2 linked regions of the Pseudoduganella dura genome follow. The protein of the gene in region 1 interacts with the protein of each later gene in a pairwise test. Links are inferred from orthologs where the notes say so. Each region holds a gene or a part of one and is shown on either strand. Other genes may lie near its edges. The genes, in order: leuS and ligA.

What was found.
Region 2: the proteins of leuS (region 1) and ligA interact in binary tests that used the Escherichia coli proteins (3 or more experiments, as listed by UniProt). The link is inferred for Pseudoduganella dura from one-to-one orthologs.

What each region holds. Positions count from the first base shown.
Region 1 is NZ_WNWM01000002.1:3,616,103-3,625,453, forward strand. What follows is about bases 1,908-5,121. They hold leuS (leucine--tRNA ligase), read left to right. Parts: upstream 1,908-2,266; coding sequence 2,267-4,921; downstream 4,922-5,121. Other genes in these bases: GJV26_RS15825 (helix-turn-helix transcriptional regulator), read right to left, coding at 1,908-2,127; GJV26_RS15835 (LPS-assembly lipoprotein LptE), read left to right, coding at 4,927-5,121. Also shown: map (type I methionyl aminopeptidase), read right to left, coding at 1-626; GJV26_RS15815 (ParD-like family protein), read right to left, coding at 619-852; GJV26_RS15820 (VOC family protein), read right to left, coding at 913-1,278; more of GJV26_RS15825, read right to left, coding at 1,378-1,907; more of GJV26_RS15835, read left to right, coding at 5,122-5,637; holA (DNA polymerase III subunit delta), read left to right, coding at 5,639-6,655; GJV26_RS15845 (glutamate-5-semialdehyde dehydrogenase), read left to right, coding at 6,669-7,958; GJV26_RS15850 (CopD family protein), read left to right, coding at 8,021-8,449; GJV26_RS15855 (THUMP domain-containing class I SAM-dependent RNA methyltransferase), read left to right, coding at 8,597-9,351.
Region 2 is NZ_WNWM01000002.1:5,781,339-5,790,497, reverse strand. The notes cover bases 1,836-4,857. They hold ligA (NAD-dependent DNA ligase LigA), read right to left. Parts: upstream 4,515-4,857; coding sequence 2,157-4,514; downstream 1,836-2,156. Other genes in these bases: GJV26_RS25255 (cell division protein ZipA C-terminal FtsZ-binding domain-containing protein), read right to left, coding at 4,525-4,857; galU (UTP--glucose-1-phosphate uridylyltransferase GalU), read right to left, coding at 1,836-1,970. Also shown: GJV26_RS25275 (OPT family oligopeptide transporter), read right to left, coding at 1-322; def (peptide deformylase), read right to left, coding at 553-1,089; more of galU, read right to left, coding at 1,086-1,835; more of GJV26_RS25255, read right to left, coding at 4,858-5,928; chromosome segregation protein SMC, read right to left, coding at 5,925-9,159. UniProt on the Escherichia coli protein: DNA ligase that catalyzes the formation of phosphodiester linkages between 5'-phosphoryl and 3'-hydroxyl groups in double-stranded DNA using NAD as a coenzyme and as the energy source for the reaction.

The sequences.
Region 1 (9,351 bases):
ATCGTGAACACCATGCCCGGCTCCAGCTTCAGGCCCATGCCGGGCCGGCCGTAGTGCAGCACCTGCGGTTCTTCGTGGTAGACCATGCCGATGCCGTGGCCGCAGTAATCGCGCACCACGGAGAACCCGGCGTTCTCGGCCACCATCTGGATCGCGTGGCCCACGTCGCCCAGCGTGGCGCCCGGCTTCACGGCACGGATGCCGGCCCACATCGCGTCATACGTCACTTCGCACAGCTTGCGCGCGGCCTTGCCGACATTGCCCACGTAGTACATGCGGCTCGTATCGCCGAACCAGCCGTCCTTGATCACGGCCACGTCGATGTTGATGATGTCGCCGTCCTTGAGGATCTTCTTCGGCGTGGGGATGCCATGGCAGACCACCTCGTTGACCGACGTGCACACGGTCTTCGTGAAGCCGGCATAGCCCACGTTCGCCGGAATCACCTGCAGCACGTTGACGATGTATTCGTTGCACAGCTTGTCCAGGTACTCGGTGGAGACGCCGGGCTGAACGTGCGGGCCGATCATCGTCAGCACGTCCGCCGCCAGCTGGCCGGCGATGCGCGACATTTCCACCTGTTCGGGCGACTTGATCAGGATGGCGTCGTTGTTCTTCTTACGCATCGTGCAGCGCCTCTCCCTTTACCGGGGTCAGGCGCAGCGGGCCCTGGCCCGTTTCGCCGCGCAGCAGCAGCTGGCACAACTCGCTGTAGTTCAGATCGGGATTGGTTTCGGCCAGCAGGCCGATGCGGAGCCAGTGCTCGGCCTGCGCATTGATCGAGCGGCTCAGTGCGCCGCTGGCGATGCGTAGGTTTTCATGCATCTGGTCGGAAATTTTTACGATGCCCATGATATCCTAAATATACGGTCTATATACGAACCGTATATTAACATATCGTCGGGTACGGCGTCAGCGCACGGCTTTCGGGTCGAAGTGGGGATTGTAGATGAGGCCCAGCACGTTGCCGAACGGATCGGCCAGTTCTACGACCTTGATACCGTCGCCAACATCCTGCAGCGGCCAGTGAGTGCTTGCTCCCAGTCCGACGATCCGCGCCGCTTCCGCTTCGATATCGTCGACGCCCCAGTACACCTTGCTGCCGGCCTTGCCCGGCTCGTCCTTCGGCGTCAGGCCCAGTTCGAAGCCGCCGATCGCGTAGCCCACGTAGAACGGCTCGTCGAAATAGGGCGCGGTACAGAATACTTCGGTGTACCACGCCTTGGCGGCGGACAGGTCCCTGACGGGATAGATGGCGGTGCGCAGTCCGTTGATCATGATGGTCTCCTTTGGTTGTCAAAGGAGCATGATGCCATCGCTGCGCGGCACCGGATTGTAAAAATGGAAGGTGCAAAACGAAGGTTCGCCGGCGGAGGGCTACAGGCCACCCGGCGTGCCGTCGGCGAAATCGCGAAAATCCCGGATCAGGTGCGACTGGTCGAAGTAGCCGCAATCGGTGGCCAGGGCGGCCAGGTTGCCGTCGCGGGAAGGTTCGCGCAGTAGCGCCAGTGCGCGGCGGAACCGGCAGATACGCGCGAACAGCTTGGGGGTGAGACCCACCTGCTGCCGGAACTGCAGGGCCAGGTGCTGGCGCGAGACCCGCAGCGTGCCCGCCAGCGCTTCGACCGGCATGGCGCCGTGGGCGGCTTCGATCGCGGCCACGGCGTGCAAGCCCAGCGATCCGGGTGACGAAAGCGGCGCGTCCGCCAGCCGCCGCAGCAGTTCCCGTTCGACCAGGGCGATCCGCTGCCGGTCGGTCAGCTCGTGCGTCCACAATGCATCGTCGAGCCGGTCGGCCGTGGCGCGCCCCCACAGTCCGGCGATCTCGGCGCGGGCATCCGTCAGCGGGTGCAGCGGCATGCCAAGGAACAGGCCCGCGGCACCGGGCTTGAAGCGCACCGCGACCGTCCGCACCGGCCGGGCAGCCGGCACCAGGAACGAGGCGCTCATCATGCCGACCGCGAAGGCTTGCCGGCCGTCCTGCCACAGGATGTCGATGCAATTGTCGGGCAGCACGCGGTGCACGTGCGGTGCCGCCGCGGAGACGGGCGCGGTCACGCGTGCCGTCCACATGCATGCCACGTGCGCCCGCAGCGCGGGATGCGGTGGATACTCTCGATAGGTCATGTTGAACGCAACGTGGATGAATGTGACGGGCGCTCCCGTGGCCGGCGCGCCCGAACCGGCCAGTCCGAAGCCGGCGGGACTTATACAAGTATAATGTCCGGTTCATATCCATTCACCGTTTCCACTTTCTGCATCCATCATGCAAGACAAATATAGTCCCGCCGACGTTGAAAAAGCCGCCCAATCGCACTGGAAGGCGATCGATGCCTATAAAGCCGTCGAAAACGACCCGCGTTTCCCGAAGGGCAAGTACTACGCCTGCTCGATGCTGCCTTACCCGTCCGGCAAGCTGCACATGGGTCACGTGCGCAACTATACGATCAACGATGTGATGTACCGCTACCTGCGGATGAACGGCTACAACGTGCTGATGCCGATGGGCTGGGATGCGTTCGGCATGCCGGCGGAAAACGCGGCGATGGCGAACAACGTGCCGCCGGCGCAATGGACGTACTCGAACATCGCCCACATGCGCGCGCAGATGGAAATGATGGGCCTGGCCATCGACTGGTCGCGCGAGATGACGGCCTGCAAGCCCGAATACTACAAGTGGAACCAGTGGATGTTCCTGAAGATGCTCGAGAAGGGCATCATCTACAAGAAGACCGGCACCGTGAACTGGGACCCGGTGGACCAGACCGTGCTGGCCAACGAGCAGGTGGTCGACGGCCGCGGCTGGCGTTCCGGCGCGCTGATCGAAAAGCGCGAGATCCCGATGTACTATGCGCGCATCACCGATTACGCCGAAGAGCTGCTGGACTTCGTTGACAACAAGCTGCCCGGCTGGCCCGAGCGCGTGCGCATCATGCAGTCGAACTGGATCGGCAAGTCGACCGGCGTGCGCTTCGCCTTCCCGCACACGATCGCGGGTGACGACGGCCAGCCCATCGGCGACGGCAAGATGTACGTGTTCACCACGCGGCCTGACACGATCATGGGCGTCACGTTCTGCGCGGTAGCCGCCGAGCATCCGCTGGCCACGCATGCGGCCCGGAACAATCCGGAACTGCAAGCCTTCATCGCCGAGTGCAAGATGGGTTCCGTGATCGAGGCCGACATGGCCACGATGGAAAAGAAGGGCATGCCGACCGGCCTGTCCGTGACCCACCCGCTGACCGGCGAACAGGTGGAAGTCTGGATCGGCAACTACGTGCTGATCACCTACGGCGACGGCGCCGTGATGGGCGTGCCGGCGCACGACGAGCGCGATTTCGCGTTCGCGAAAAAATACGACCTGCCGATCAAGCAGGTGATCACCACCGCCGACAGCAAGGAATACTCGACCGAAGCCTGGCAGGAATGGTATGGCGACAAGGCCGCTTCCGTTGTCATCAACTCCGGCAAGTACGACGGCCTGAAATACGCCGAAGCCGTGGATGCGGTGGCCGCCGACCTGGCCGCGCTGGGCCTGGGTGAAAAGAAGGTCACGTTCCGCCTGCGCGACTGGGGCATCTCGCGCCAGCGCTACTGGGGCACGCCGATCCCGATGATCAACTGCGCCGATTGCGGCGCCGTGCCGGTGCCCGAAAAAGACCTGCCGGTGGTGCTGCCGGAAGACTGCGTGCCGGACGGCACGGGCAACCCGCTGAACAAGCACGAAGCCTTCCTCAAGTGCGACTGCCCGCAGTGCGGCAGGCCGGCGCGCCGCGAGACCGACACGATGGACACGTTCGTCGATTCGAGCTGGTACTACATGAAATATACGTCGCCCGGTTCGGATGCGATGGTCGATTCCCGCAACGACTACTGGATGCCGATGGACCAGTACATCGGCGGCATCGAGCACGCCGTGCTGCACCTGCTGTACGCGCGCTTCTGGACGAAAGTGATGCGCGACTTCGGCCTGGTGAAGTTCGACGAGCCGTTCACCAACCTGCTCACGCAGGGCATGGTGCTTAACGAAACCTACTATCGCGAAGAAGCGTCGGGCAAGAAGACCTGGTACAACCCGGCGGACGTGGAACTGACCACCGACGACAAGGGCCGTCCGGTCTCGGCGCTGCTGAAGGCGGACGGCCAGCCGGTACTGATCGGCGGCACCGAGAAGATGTCGAAGTCGAAGAACAACGGCATCGACCCGCAGGCGCAGATCGAGCAGTACGGCGCCGACACGGCCCGCCTGTTCACGATGTTCGCCTCGCCGCCGGAGCAGACGCTGGAATGGTCGGGCAGCGGCGTGGAAGGCGCGAACCGCTTCCTGCGCCGTGTCTGGGCCTACGCCTACGCGCAGAAGGACCGCGTGGCCGCCGCCGGCGCCACCGTGACCGCGGCGGCAACCACCGATGCGGGCAAGGCGCTGCGCCGCGAACTGCACAAGGTGCTGCAGCAGGCCGATTACGACCTGAAGCGCATCCAGTACAACACCGTGGTATCGGCCTGCATGAAGATGCTGAACACGCTGGAGTCGGCCAAGCTGGACGATTCCGCCGCGTATGAAGTCGAAAATTCGGCCGTGATCTCCGAAGGCCTGTCGATCTTCCTGCGTCTGCTGAACCCGGTCGCGCCGCACATCACGCACGCGCTGTGGGCGGAGCTGGGCTATGCCGCCGCCAACAAGGACATCCTCGATACCGCCTGGCCGCAGGTCGACCCGGCCGCGCTGGAACAGTCCGAGATCGAGATGATGATCCAGGTGAACGGCAAGCTGCGCGGTTCTGTCAAGGTGCCGAAGATTGCCGACAAGGCGGCGATCGAAGCCGCCGCGCTGGCCGAGGAAAGCGTGCAGAAGTTCATCGAAGGCACGCCGAAGAAGGTCATCGTGGTGCCGGGCAAGCTGGTCAACATCGTGGTGTAAGGCATATGACGACGACTCTGAAGGGATTCCTCCGCAATACAGTGCTGGTGGGCGCGCTGGCCGGTACGGCCATGTCGCTGAGCGCCTGCGGCTTCCACCTGCGCGGCTCGGGCGGCAACTACACGCTGCCGTTCGCGTCGATGTATGTCGGCCTGCCCGAGTCGTCGCCGCTGGCGATCGACCTGAAGCGCAATATCCGCGTCAACGGCAGCACGACCGTCGCCAGCGATGCGCAGTCGGCCGACGCCGTCATCGAGGTCATCACCGACCCGGAAAAGACACGCAGCAAGTCGATCCTGTCGCTGAACAGCGCCGGCCGCGTCAGCGAATACCTGCTGGCGTATAACATCGTGTTCCGCGTGAAGGACAAGGCCGGCCGGGAACTGCTGGGCCCCACGCAGATCTCGCTGACCCGTCCGATCACGTTCAGCGAAACGCAACTGCTGGCGAAGGAACAGGAAGAAGCGCAGCTGTACCGCGACATGCAGAAGGACCTGGTGCAGCAGATGATGCGCCGGATGGCGGCGATCAAGCCCTCGCGTCCCGATGCGCATCCCACCAGCACGGTCAGCCCGCTGACGTTGCCGGGCGTGGTGTCGCCGGGTTCGGTGGCCGCGCCTTCGGGCGCGCCGTCCTCCACGGCCACGACGACGGTGCCGTCGTCCGCGCCGGCGGAGAAAGCCACGGAGCCGGCGCTGCCGAGCCGCCAGGAGTAGCATGCAACTGCGCGCTGATGCGCTGGACGGCCACCTGGCCAAGTCCCTGGCGCCGCTGTATGTGATCACGAGCGACGAGCACCTGCTGGCGCTGGAGGCGGCGGACAAGATCCGCCGCACCGCGCGCGCCCGGGGTTTCACCGAGCGCGACGTGCTCACGGTGGAACGCAGCTTCAAGTGGGGCGAGCTGCTGGCGGCCAACCAGGAGCTCTCGCTGTTCGGCGACAAGAAGCTGATCGAGTTGCGTATCCCCACCGGCAAGCCGGGCAAGGATGGCGGCGCCGCGCTGCAGGCTTACGTGAAAAACCTGTCGCCGGACAATCTCACGATGATCACGCTGCCGAAGCTGGACTGGCAGACGGCCAAGGCGGCATGGGTGACGGCGCTGCAGGCGGCGGCGGTGTACATCGACATTCCCAACGTGGAGCGCGCGCAGCTGCCGAACTGGATTTCGCTGCGGCTTTCGATGCAGGGGCAGAGCGCCGACCGGCAAAGCCTCGATTTCATCGCCGACCGCGTCGAGGGCAACCTGCTGGCGGCGCACCAGGAGATCCAGAAGCTGGGCCTGTTGCACGAGCCGGGCAAGCTCACCTACGAACAGGTGCACGACGCCGTGCTGAACGTGGCGCGCTACGACGTGTTCAAGCTGTCCGAGGCGATGCTGGGCGGCGACCCGGCCCGGCTGGTGCGCATGCTCGAAGGGCTGAAAGGCGAGGGCGAGGCGCTGCCACTGGTGCTGTGGGCAGTCTCCGAGGAAATCCGCACGCTGCTAAAATTGAAGGCAGGGATGGCGCAGGGCCGACCGCTGGCGGCGCTGCTGAAGGAATACCGGATCTGGGGGCCGCGCGAGCGCATGATGGAACCGGCGTTGCGCCGCGTTTCGCAGGCAACGCTGGAAGCGGCGCTGCGGCAGGCCGCCCAGGTCGACAGGATGGTCAAGGGCTTGCGCGCCAAGGCGTTCGCCGGCGACCAATGGGATGCCATGCTGCAGCTGGCGCTGAAGGTGGCACGAGGGTAGCACGAGGATAATCATGAGCACGATGAACGAAGCCGAAGTCAAAGAGTACATGGAAGCGCTGGGCAAACGCGCCCGCGCCGCCTCGCGCGCCATGGCGCGCGCCGACAGCGCCACCCGCAACCGGGCCCTGAGCCTGATCGCCGATGCGATCGAGCGCGAAGCCGGAGCGCTGCGCGCGGCCAACGGGCAGGACCTGGAAGCGGCCCGCGCCAACGGCCTGGCGCCGGCGATGGTGGACCGCCTGACCCTGTCGGACAAGGCCATCGCCACGATGGTCGAAGGCCTGCGCCAGATCGTCGCGCTGCCCGACCCGGTGGGCGAGATCTCGAACATGAAAACGCGCCCGACCGGCATCCAGGTCGGACAGATGCGCGTGCCGCTGGGCGTCATTGGCATCATCTACGAAGCGCGGCCGAACGTCACGGTGGATGCGGCCGGCCTGTGCATCAAGAGCGGCAACGCCACGATCCTGCGCGGCGGCTCGGAAGCGATTCACTGCAACCGCGCGCTGGCGAAGATCGTCAAGGAAGGCCTGGCCGGCGCCGGCCTGCCGGAAGACGGCGTTCAGGTCGTCGATACCACCGACCGCGCCGCCGTGGGCGCGCTGATCACGATGCCGCAATACGTGGACGTGATCGTGCCGCGCGGCGGCAAGGGCCTGATCGCACGGCTGATGGAAGAAGCCACGGTGCCGATGATCAAGCACCTGGACGGCATCTGCCACGTGTACATCGATGCGAAGGCCGACCTGCAGAAGGCGCTGGACATCGGCTTCAACGCCAAGTGCCACCGCTACGGCACGTGCAACACGATGGAAACGCTGCTGGTCGAGCGCTCGGTGGCGCCAGCGGTGCTGCCGGCGCTGGCGAAACTGTACCTGGCCGAGGGGGTCGAACTGCGCGCCGACGACGAAGCGTTCGCGATATTGAACGCCGCCGCCTACCCGCACCTGGCGCATGCGAGCGAACAGGACTGGGCCACCGAATACCTGGCGCCGATCCTGGCCGTGCGCGTGGTGGACGGCATCGATGCGGCGATGGACCATATCAACACCTGGTCCTCCAAGCATACCGAGGCGATCGTGACCGAGGACTACAGCGCCGCGATGCGCTTCCTGCGCGAAGTGGACAGCGCCTCGGTGATGGTCAACGCATCGACCCGCTTCGCCGACGGTTTCGAATACGGCCTGGGCGCCGAGATCGGCATCTCGAACGACAAGCTGCATGCGCGCGGACCGGTCGGGCTGGAAGGGCTGACGTCGCTGAAGTACGTCGTGTTCGGCCACGGCGAAGTACGCAAGTAACGTCATGCAGGTACGGTTGCGCAAGTACCGTTGCGCCAACAAGGCTACATAAAAGGATCTCCATGCTGTGGGTTAAAGCGCTGCACATCGTCTTCATCACTTCCTGGTTCGCCGGGCTGTTCTACCTGCCGCGCATCTTCGTCAACCTGGCGCAGGAAGCGCCCGGCCCGACGACCGAGCGCCTGCTGCTGATGGCCCGCAAGCTGTACCGGTTCATGACGATGCTGGCGGTGCCGGCCATCGTGTTCGGCCTGGTCCTCACATGGATGCAATACCACTCGCCGGAAGGCATGAAGCTGCCCGGCTGGCTGCATGCCAAGCTGACCTTCGTGGTGCTGGCGCTGGGCTATCACCACGCATGCGGCTCGCTGCTGAAGAAATTCGAGCGCGGCACGAACAAGCGCGGCCACGTGTTCTACCGCTGGTTCAACGAAGTGCCCGTGCTGCTGCTGGTGGCGATCGTGATCCTGGTGGTCGTCAAGCCGTTTTGAGTAGCGCAACAGCATTTTCACCCAACGGCAACTGCCGGGGTCAGACCCGCCGGGTCTGACCCCAGGTTTCGCCTCTGGGGTCAAGAGAGGCACTGGCGGCTTGCCAGTGCTGGAGCAATTGTTTTTCAACGGACAAAGGGTACCCCCATGACTTCCTATTTCTGCCCATGCCCGCGCGGCATGGAAGTGGCGCTGGCCGAGGAACTCCTCGAGATCGCGCAAACCACGCAAAGCCCCACGCTGAAGGTGCACAACCAGGTGCCGGGCGGCGTGCACTGCTCGGGCGACCTGTATGACGCCTACCGCATCAACCTGCATTCGCGCATCGCCTCGCGCGTGCTGATGCGGATGGGCGTGTGCCATTACCAGAACGAAAACGACATCTACGACCTCGTGCTCGCGCAGCCGTGGGAAGAATGGTTCGGCGTGGACCACACGATCCGCGTCGACGTCACGGCCATCAAGTCGCCGCTGAAAAGCATCGAGTTCACCACGCTGAAGATCAAGGATGCCGTCTGCGACCGCTTCCGCGACATGTACAACAAGCGCCCGTCGGTCAACACGCGCGAGCCGGACATGCGGATCGCCGGCTTCCTCGACCAGCGCCAGTTCATCGTCTACCTCGATACGTCCGGCGAGGCGCTGTTCAAGCGCGGCTGGCGCACCGAGACGGGCGACGCGCCGCTGCGCGAGAACCTCGCGGCCGGCCTGCTGCGCGTTTCCGGCTGGAAGCCGGGCATCCCGCTGTTCGACCCGATGTGCGGTTCCGGCACGATCCTGTGCGAGGCGGCGCAGATGGTGCAGGGCATCCCTCCCGGCGCGCGCCGCCAGTTCGCGTTTGAAAAGTTCCACGACTTCGATCCGGCGCCGTGGCAGGAAATGAAGGCGGCGATCAAGCCCAA
Region 2 (9,159 bases), 2.2 Mb from region 1 along the record:
AGGCGCCGAACGTGGGCCAGAACGGGATCTTGGCCCACCAGCCGATCATCAGCAGGCCCGGCAACACGAAGATCACCGACGCCAGCGTGCCGGCGGCGGAGGCGATCGTCTGCACGATATTGTTTTCCTGGATCGTCGCATCCTTGAACGCCGACAGCAGCGCCATCGAGATGACGGCGGCGGGGATCGACGTGGCGAACGTGAGGCCGACTTTCAGGCCGAGGTAGACTTGCGCGGCCGTGAAGACCAGCGTGATGAGGACGCCGAGGATGATCCCCCGCGCCGAAAATTCGAGTGGATTGGACGAAGAGGGTTGGCTCATCCTGGTTTCTCCCGGTGGCCCGGATTTGTGATCCAGGATTGTTATTGGGTATTCAATGCTGGGCGGGATATTACGACAGATTCATCGTGGCGCCAATGATCGATGGCGCATATTGAAATGCAGTGCTTACCGGTGCAGCGGCATCGCCGGGCTGCCCGGGACCATGGAGCTGCCGGTGTCGGACACCTTTTCCGGATAACCCACCCGGAAAAAGTGTCCGACACCATTGCTCAATCGTCGTCGTTCGGATCGAGCTCCGGGAACATCACGCTGGTAAAACCAAACTTGCTGAAATCCTCGATGCGGCTCGGGTACAGGATGCCATGCAGGTGATCCACTTCGTGCTGCACCACGCGCGCATGGAAATCCTCGGCGTCGCGCACGATCGGCCTGCCGTGCTGGTCGAAGCCTTCGTAGCGCAGCCGCACGTAGCGGGGCACGCTGCCGCGCAGGCCGGGTACCGACAGGCAGCCTTCGAAGCCTTCTTCCTTCTCTTCGGAGAGCGGCGTGAGCACCGGGTTGATCAGCACCGTTTCCGGCACCTGCGGCGCATCCGGGTAGCGCGCGTTGGACTTGAAGCCGAAGATCACCACCTGCAGGTTGACGCCGATCTGCGGGGCGGCGAGGCCGGCGCCGTTCGCGGCGTGCATCGTATCGAACATGTCGGCGATCAGCGCGTGCAGCGCGGGCGTGTCGAAGTCCCGCACGGGGTCGGCCTGCCGCAGCAGGCGCGGATCGCCCATCTTCAGGATGTCGCGGACGGTCATAGCAGCTCCTTCGTCTGCTTCACGAACTCGGCGAAGTCCGCGCCCGTTTCCGGGTGCTTCAGGCCCATCGCCACGGTGGCCTTCAGGTAGCCCAGCTTGGAGCCGCAGTCGTAGCGCTGGCCATCGTAGCGGAAGGCCAGCACGCGCTCGTGCTGCAGCAGCGCGGCGATGCCGTCCGTCAGCTGGATCTCGCCGCCGGCGCCCTTGCCCACCTGCTCGAGGAAATCGAAGATGCGCGCCGACAGCACGTAGCGGCCCACCACGGCCAGCGTCGACGGCGCCTTTTCGGGCGTCGGCTTCTCGACGATGCCGGAGACCAGTTCGAGCCGGTCGCGGTACGGGGTGGCGCTGACGATACCGTACTGGCGCGTGTTCTCGCGCGGCACTTCCTGCACCGCCAGCAGGCTGGCGCGCTCGAAGTCGTAGCGCTCGGTCATCTGCGCCAGCACGGGGCGCACGCCTTCCGGCGTGTCCATGAAGTCGTCCGCCAGCAGCACGGCGAACGGATCGTTGCCGACAACCGGCCGCGCGCACAGCACCGCGTGGCCCAGGCCCAGCGGCGCCGACTGGCGGATGTAGATGCAGTTGACGTTCTTCGGGATCACGTTCTGCACGAGTTCCAGCAATTGCTGCTTCTGCGCCGCTTCCAGCTCCGCCTCCAGCTCGTAGGCGGTGTCGAAGTGATCCTCGATCGCCCGCTTGTTGCGGCCGGTGATGAACACCAGGTCGGTGATGCCGGCCGCCACGGCCTCCTCGACCGCGTACTGGATCAACGGCTTGTCGACGATGGGCAGCATTTCCTTCGGCTGCGCCTTGGTGGCGGGAAGGAAGCGGCTGCCGAGGCCTGCGACGGGGAAGACGGCCTTGCGAATTTTATTCATCTGCTTGTTCTCGTTCAGAATGTTTCTTGACCAGGATGCTGTTGGAAACCGGTGCCTGCGACTGGCGCCGTCAACACGGTCAGCGCTGGATAACCGGTGCCTGACACCTTTTCCAGGTGATTCATCCGGAAAAGGTGTCAGGCACCGATGTTCGCATGCCAACCGTGAAATCGAGGCGCTGGCTGGTTACTTGCCCAGCAGCGACAGCAATCCCGCTTCGTCCAGGATCGTCACGCCCAGTTCCTCGGCTTTCGCGAGCTTGCTGCCGGCTTCGGCGCCGGCGACCACGTACGAAGTGCGCTTCGATACGGAGCCGGAGACCTTGCCGCCGGCCGCTTCGATCATCGCGCCGGCCTCGTCGCGGGACAGCGTGGGCAGCGTGCCGGTCAGCACGAACGACTTGCCGCTCATCGGGCCTTCGTCGGCGGCGGCCGCTTCCGGCAACTGCGCCAGCAGTTCCGTGCGCAACGCCGAAAGGTCCATCAGCACCTGCCGGTTCGCCTCGGACGCCATCCACTCGTCGAGCGACGCGCTCACGGTCGCCGGCAGGCCGAACGCGTTGAACACCTGCAGGAACGCCAGCGATTCCAGCGTCATGCCGTCCGCCAGCAACTGCTTCGCACGGGGCTCGGTCAATTTCGGGATGCCCAGCGCGGCGAGCAGCTTGACCTCGTCGAGCTTTTCCCGCAGCTGCGCCTTGGGCGGATGTTCGCCCTGCGGCGTGACGCCCGCGGCCAGCAGCGCATCGATGGCCTGCTGGTTCTTCTCTTCGGCAAAGAAGTCGGCGATCGACTCGGCCACGGTGCCGCCGATATCGGGCAGCACCCGCAGCAGCGCGGCCGGCGCGCGGCGCACCAGCTCGAACCTGCCCAGCCAGTCGGCCAGCGTTTTCCCGGTCGATTCGCCCACGTGCCGGATGCCCAGCGCGAACAGCAGGCGCTCCAGCGGCGGCTTCTTGCTGGCATCGATCGCGGCCAGCAGGTTGTCCGCCCACTTGGTGGGCACCTTGCCCTGCCGGACGGTTTCCGGCGTGGTGCCGTCGCGCTCGTCGGCGGCGCGCTTCATTTGCAGCAGGTCGTCCAGCGTGAGCCTGTACAGGTCCGCCACGCCGTGCACCAGGCTGCATTCGACCAGGCTGTCGATGTAGCGGTCGCCCAGGCCTTCGATATCCATCATGCGGCGGCCGGCGAAGTGACGGATCGCTTCCTTGCGCTGCGCGGCGCACGTGAGGCCGCCGGAACAGCGGGCTATTGCTTCTCCTTCTTCCCGCACCACGTGCGAACCGCACACGGGGCATGTATTGGGCAGAACATAGGCCGCCGGTTCGGGCGTCGGGCGCCTGTCCAGCACAACGGCCAGCACTTCGGGGATCACGTCGCCGGCGCGGCGCACGATGACGGTATCGCCCACGCGCACGTCCTTGCGGCGCACCTCATCCTCGTTGTGCAGCGTGGCGTTGGTGACGGTCACGCCGCCGACGAATACCGGCACGAGGCGCGCAACCGGCGTGATGGCGCCGGTGCGGCCCACCTGCACCTCGATCGCCTGCACCGTGGTCAACGCCTCCTCGGCCGCGAACTTGTGGGCCAGCGCGAAGCGCGGCGCGCGCGACCGGAAGCCCAGCGCCTGCTGGTCTTCGGTATTGTTCACCTTGTAGACCACGCCATCGATCTCGTAGGCCATGGCCGGCCGGGCCTTGCCCACCCGCGCGTAGAACTCCAGCAGGCCATCCTTGCCGCGCACCACGGCGCGTTCCTTCGCCACCGGCAGGCCCAGCTGCTCGTACCAGTCCAGCAGGCCGGCGTGGGTGGCCGGCATGTCCATGCCGGCCAGCTCGCCGATGCCGTACGCGAAGAAGCGCAGGTTGCGCTGCGCGGTGATGCGCGAATCGAGCTGGCGCAGCGCGCCCGCCGCGGCGTTGCGGGGATTGACGAATTCCTTCTGCCCGGCCGCGCGCTGACGTTCGTTCATCGCCGCGAAATCGGCCTTGAACATCAGCACTTCGCCGCGCACCTCGACAACTTCAGGGAGATCCTTTCCATGCAGGCGCAGCGGGATCGACTTGATCGTGCGGATATTCGCCGTCACATCCTCGCCGGTGTAGCCGTCGCCGCGCGTGGCGGCCTGCACGAACACGCCGTTCTCGTAGCGCAGGTTGATCGCCAGCCCGTCGAACTTCAGCTCGGCGGCATAGTCGACCTGCACGGCATCGAGGCCTTCGCGCACGCGGCGGTCGAAGTTCTCGATGTCGTCGTCGGTAAAGCCGTTGTTCAGCGACAGCATCGGCACCGCATGCGTGACGGCGGCGAACTGCCCCAGCGGCGCGGCGCCCACGCGCTGCGTTGGCGAATCGGACTGCGCCAGCTCGGGATGCCGCGCCTCGAGCTGCTGCAGCTCGACGAACAGCTTGTCGTATTCGGCGTCCGGAATCGTCGGCGCGTCGAGCACGTGATAGGCATGCAGGTGCCGGTTAAGTTCGGCGGTCAGCCAGGCGGCGCGCTCGGCCGGCCCATGCGGCGCCGGGCTTGATAACTCTTTGTTCATTGCTCGGGAATCAGTTGAACAGCCGCAGTGCGCGGGTGGAGCCGGCCGGGATGTCGGAAGCTTCCATGTCGGCATAGAATTCCTTGACCTGGCCGGCGATCTCGGCGATCGACGCGTCGGACAGCGGCTGGTTGTAGTCGTCGACGATGATCGCATCGAGGCGCTGCACCAGCGACCTGGCGCACGCGATCATCGTGCCGAAGCCGTCGCGCGCCGGCGCCACGCACGGCACGTCCAGCAGCAGTGTCAGGCGCGCGGTGGTTTCCTCCGCCGGCGACACGTTGGTGGACAGCGTGAACAGCTGGCCGCCTTCGCCGTCGCCCATCACGAAACGGCCGTCCGGGCGCAGGTCGTAGCCCTGCTTTTCCAGCGCGCCGACCAGCGTGGTCACATCCCATGGCGCGCCGTTGGCGGCCAGGTTCACGCCCAGCTGCGCATCGTGCGCGGCCACGAAGCGGTGCAGGTTCTTCGCCTCGGCCATCACCTCGATCATGTCCGGGATCTGCGGCTCGGCGCCGATTTCGTCGGCCACGCCGCGCAGGCGCGTCACCAGCTCGGAATATTCGAGTTCGTTCAACGCCGTGGTGCGGCTGGCCAGCTGCACGCCGCCCTGCACCTTCGTGTAGACGATGCCGTGGCGGATCGGTTCCCAGTCGCCGGAAACGGCCAGGCCGATGTAGTGCACCGGCTTGTTGCCGACCAGGCGCAGCTTTTGCAGCGCCGGCAGCAGCTTCTCGCCGCGCTGCGCCGTTTCCATGTCCAGCGGCAGCAGGCAGTCGATCAGCGGATCGACCAGCGACGTGGCCTGCTCGGCACGCAGTACCGCGGCATCGGCCACGGGGTTCGGTGCAGCCGCTTCCGGGGCCGGCGCGGCTGCGTGCGCGGCTGCGGCGGCGGGAGCGGGAGCGGGCGCGGGCACCGAAGCGGAGGCAACGGCGGGAGCAACGGCAACGACGGGCTCCGCGGAAACGGGCTCGCTCGTGAACTCGGGCGAGGCAGCCGCGGCAGCGGCCGGCACAGGTGTCGCCGCGGGCGCCGCGGCAATCGGCTCGTCGATCGTGAACTCGGGATGCTGCACGTCGTCCGCCACGACGCTCGGCGCCACGGTATCCTCGTGCGGCGGCCGGCCGTAGGCGCCGGAGCCGCCGTCGACGATCGGCACGTCGCCCAGCGTGAAGCTCGGTTCGGCGCGCGCCGCCGAGGTTCCATGGGCGGGCGCATGGGCAGGCCCGGGTTCCGCGGCGGCGGTGTCGAAGCCCGGCTCCTCGGTGCGCATCAGCACGTCGTCATGCTCGGACGCAAAGGCCCGCTCGACGCTTTTCTTGGCCTTGTGCTCCTGCCACTTGTTGTAGACGAATACGCCGGCAACGAAGACGCCGGCGGCTGCGATCAAACTGGTCTGAAAATCTGTCATGCTGCTTGTGCCTCGGTAGCGAAGTTGGCGGCGGCTTCCATATCCACCGCCACGATGCGCGATACGCCCTGCTCCTGCATCGTCACACCGATCAGTTGAGTGGCCATCTCCATCGCGATCTTGTTGTGCGAGATGAAGAGGAATTGGGTCTGGTCGGACATGCGTTTCACCATCCGGCAGAAACGTTCCGTGTTGGCGTCGTCCAGCGGTGCATCGACTTCGTCGAGCAGGCAGAACGGCGCCGGGTTCAGGCGGAACATCGAAAACACGAGGGCCGTCGCCGTCAGCGCCTTTTCGCCGCCGGACAGCAGGTGGATCGTCGCGTTCTTCTTGCCCGGCGGCTGGGCCATCACCTGCACGCCGGAGTCGAGGATCTCGTCGCCCGTCATGGTCAGTTTAGCCTGTCCGCCGCCGAACAGGATCGGGAACAGTTCGGAAAAGTGCCCGTTGACGCGATCGAAGGTCTCCTGCAACAGGTCGCGCGTTTCCTTGTCGATCTTCTGGATCGCATCCTCGAGCGTGTCGATGGCTTCCGTGAGATCGCGGTTTTGCGCGTCCAGGTAGTTCTTGCGCTCGGACGCCTGCGCCAGTTCGTCGAGCGCGGCCAGGTTGACGGCGCCCAGTGCGGCGATCGCATTGGACAGCCGCGTCACCTCGCCCTGCAGGTATTGCGCCTTCATGTCCGGCTGCAGCCGTGCCGCCAGCGCCGCTTCGTCGAACTGCGCGACGGCCTGCGCCTCGGCGAGCTGCTGCGCGAACTGTTCCTGGTTCAGCCGCGCGGCCTGTTCCTTCAGTTGCATTTCCATGATGCGGTCGCGTTGCGGCTGCAGGCTGCGCTCGTTGTTCGTGCGCGCTTCCTCGGCATGGCGCATCTGCTGCGAAACCTGGTCCAGCTCGTGCCGCGCATCGGCCAGCGCGCGTTCCTGCTGCGAGCGGCGGTCGAGCAGGTCCTGCAGGCCTTCGCTGGCGCTGCCCGCTTCGAGGCCGGCCAGTTCCTGCTCGCCGGCGCGCAGGCTGTCGGCCACCTGGGCGGCCTGCGTGGTGGCGGTGGCGATGTTGCGGCGCAGCTCGTCGATGCGATGGCGCGCGGATTTCTCGGCAAATTCCGCTTCCTGCGCGCGTCGCTCCAGGTCGCGCAGCGCCTCGCGGGCATCGGCCAGCCGGGCTTCGATGCGCAGGAACGCTTCCTGGCCCTCTTCGTGCGCGCCCTGCAGTTCGGCCAGTTCGTAGTCGAGCTGTTCGAATTTCTCTTCCGATTCGAGCTTCACCGCCATCTGTTCCGCTTCCTGCGCGGCGATCTCGGCGAGGTCGCTTTCGATCTGCGTGCTGCGCTGGGCGAAGCGCGCCTCGACTTCGGACAGCTTTACCACGTCGAGCTGCAGCGCGTGCACGGCCGTCGTCAGCGCCCCGTTGCGCTGGCGCAGTTCGGTTACCACGCGGGTGTGCTGCGCGAGGGCCGCTTCGGCGCGCACCGCGCGGGCGCGGGCCTCGTCGGCCAGCATCGCCTGGGCGCGCAGCTGCTTGGCGATGTTGTCGATTTCCTGCTGGCGGCCCAGCATGCCTTCCTGCTCGGAATCGGCGGCATGGAAGCGCACGCTGGACTGCGTGACCACGTGCCCCTGGCGCGTGACGAAGCAGGCGCCGGCCGGCAGGTGCACCCGGTTCGAGAAGGCCTGCGCCGTGTCCTCGGCCACGAAGACGTTGTGCAGCCAGTCCTGCAGCACGCCGCGCAGGCCGGGATCGTTCAGTTTCAGCAGGTCGAGCAGCGGTTTGAAGCCGACCGGCGCGGCCGCGGCCGGCGCGGCGGTCACGGGCGCGAACAGGGCCAGCTTGGCGGGCGGCGCATCGCCGAGGAAGTGCTTGGCCCAGTCGAGGTTCGATACCTGCAAGGCGCCGGCGCGCTCGCGCAGCACCGATTCCAGCGCCGGTTCCCAGCCCGGCTCGATGGCGAGCTTTTGCCACAGCCGCGGCAGCTCGTCCAGCCCGTGCTTCTGCAGCCACGGCGTGACCTTGCCCTGCGTCTGCACGCGCTCCTGCAACTGGCGCAGCGCGGTCAGGCGCGCATCGAGCTGCGCGCTGGTGGCGGTTTCGCCTTGCACGGCGGCCTGCGCGGCGCGGCGTTCCTCTTCCAGGCGCGGCTGCTGTTCGAGCGCCTCCTCGAGCTGCATGCCGGTTTCTTCCAGCGCCTGCTGCTTTTCTTGCAGTTGATAACGCAGGTTTTCCAGGTGCGCGGCATCCGGCATCGCCAGCCCGTTCCTTTCCTGCTGCAGCCGCTCGCGGCGCGCGACGAGGCCGGAGAGGATGTTCGAGGCATTTCTCTGGTGCGCCGATTCGAGTTCGAGCTGCTGCTGCGCGCCCATGATGCGGGCACGCGACTGCGTCGCTTTCTCCTGTGCCGTGCGCCATTCGCCCTCCAGCAGCGGCAGCAGTTCGCCCTTCTGCTCGGCCAGCATGCGCGATTCCTCGACCTTCGCGGCCAGCTCCTCGAGGTTGAATTCCGCTTCCTCGACCTGCCCGCCGTACTCGCTGGCCTGTTGCTGCCATTGATCGCGCTGCGCCGCCAGCGTGCCGAGCTGCTGCTGCAGGCGGGTGCGCGATTCGACCACGAACTTGATCTGCGCCTCGAGGCTGCCGATTTCGGCATTGGTCTGGTACAGGGCGCCCTGCGCGCTGTGCAGCCGGTCGCCGACGGCGAAGTGGGCCTGCCGCATCTGTTCCAGCGACAGTTCCACGCCGCGCAGTTGCGCCGTCTGCTGCTCCAGGTCCGTCTGCGCCTGCAGCACCTCGGCGAACCAGCGCGCCTGCTCGGCCTGCGCCTCGTTGCGGCGCAGCAGCCAGAGCAGCTTCTGCTTTTCGTCCTGGTCCGCCTGGAGCTGGTGGAAGCGGGTCGCGACCGCGGCCTGCCCCTCGAGTTTTTCCAGGTTGCCGTTCAGTTCGCGCAGGATGTCTTCCACGCGCAGCAGGTTGTCGCGCGTGTCGTGCAGCCGGTTTTCCGTTTCGCGCCGGCGCTCCTTGTACTTCGAGACGCCGGCGGCTTCCTCGAGGAATACGCGCAATTCTTCCGGACGGGATTCGATGATGCGGGCGATCATGCCCTGGCCGATGATCGCGTACGCGCGCGGACCGAGGCCGGTGCCGAGGAAGATATCCTGGATGTCGCGCCGGCGCACCGGCTGGCCGTTGATGTAGTAGGTGGAAGTGCCGTCGCGCGTGAGCGTGCGCTTGACGGCG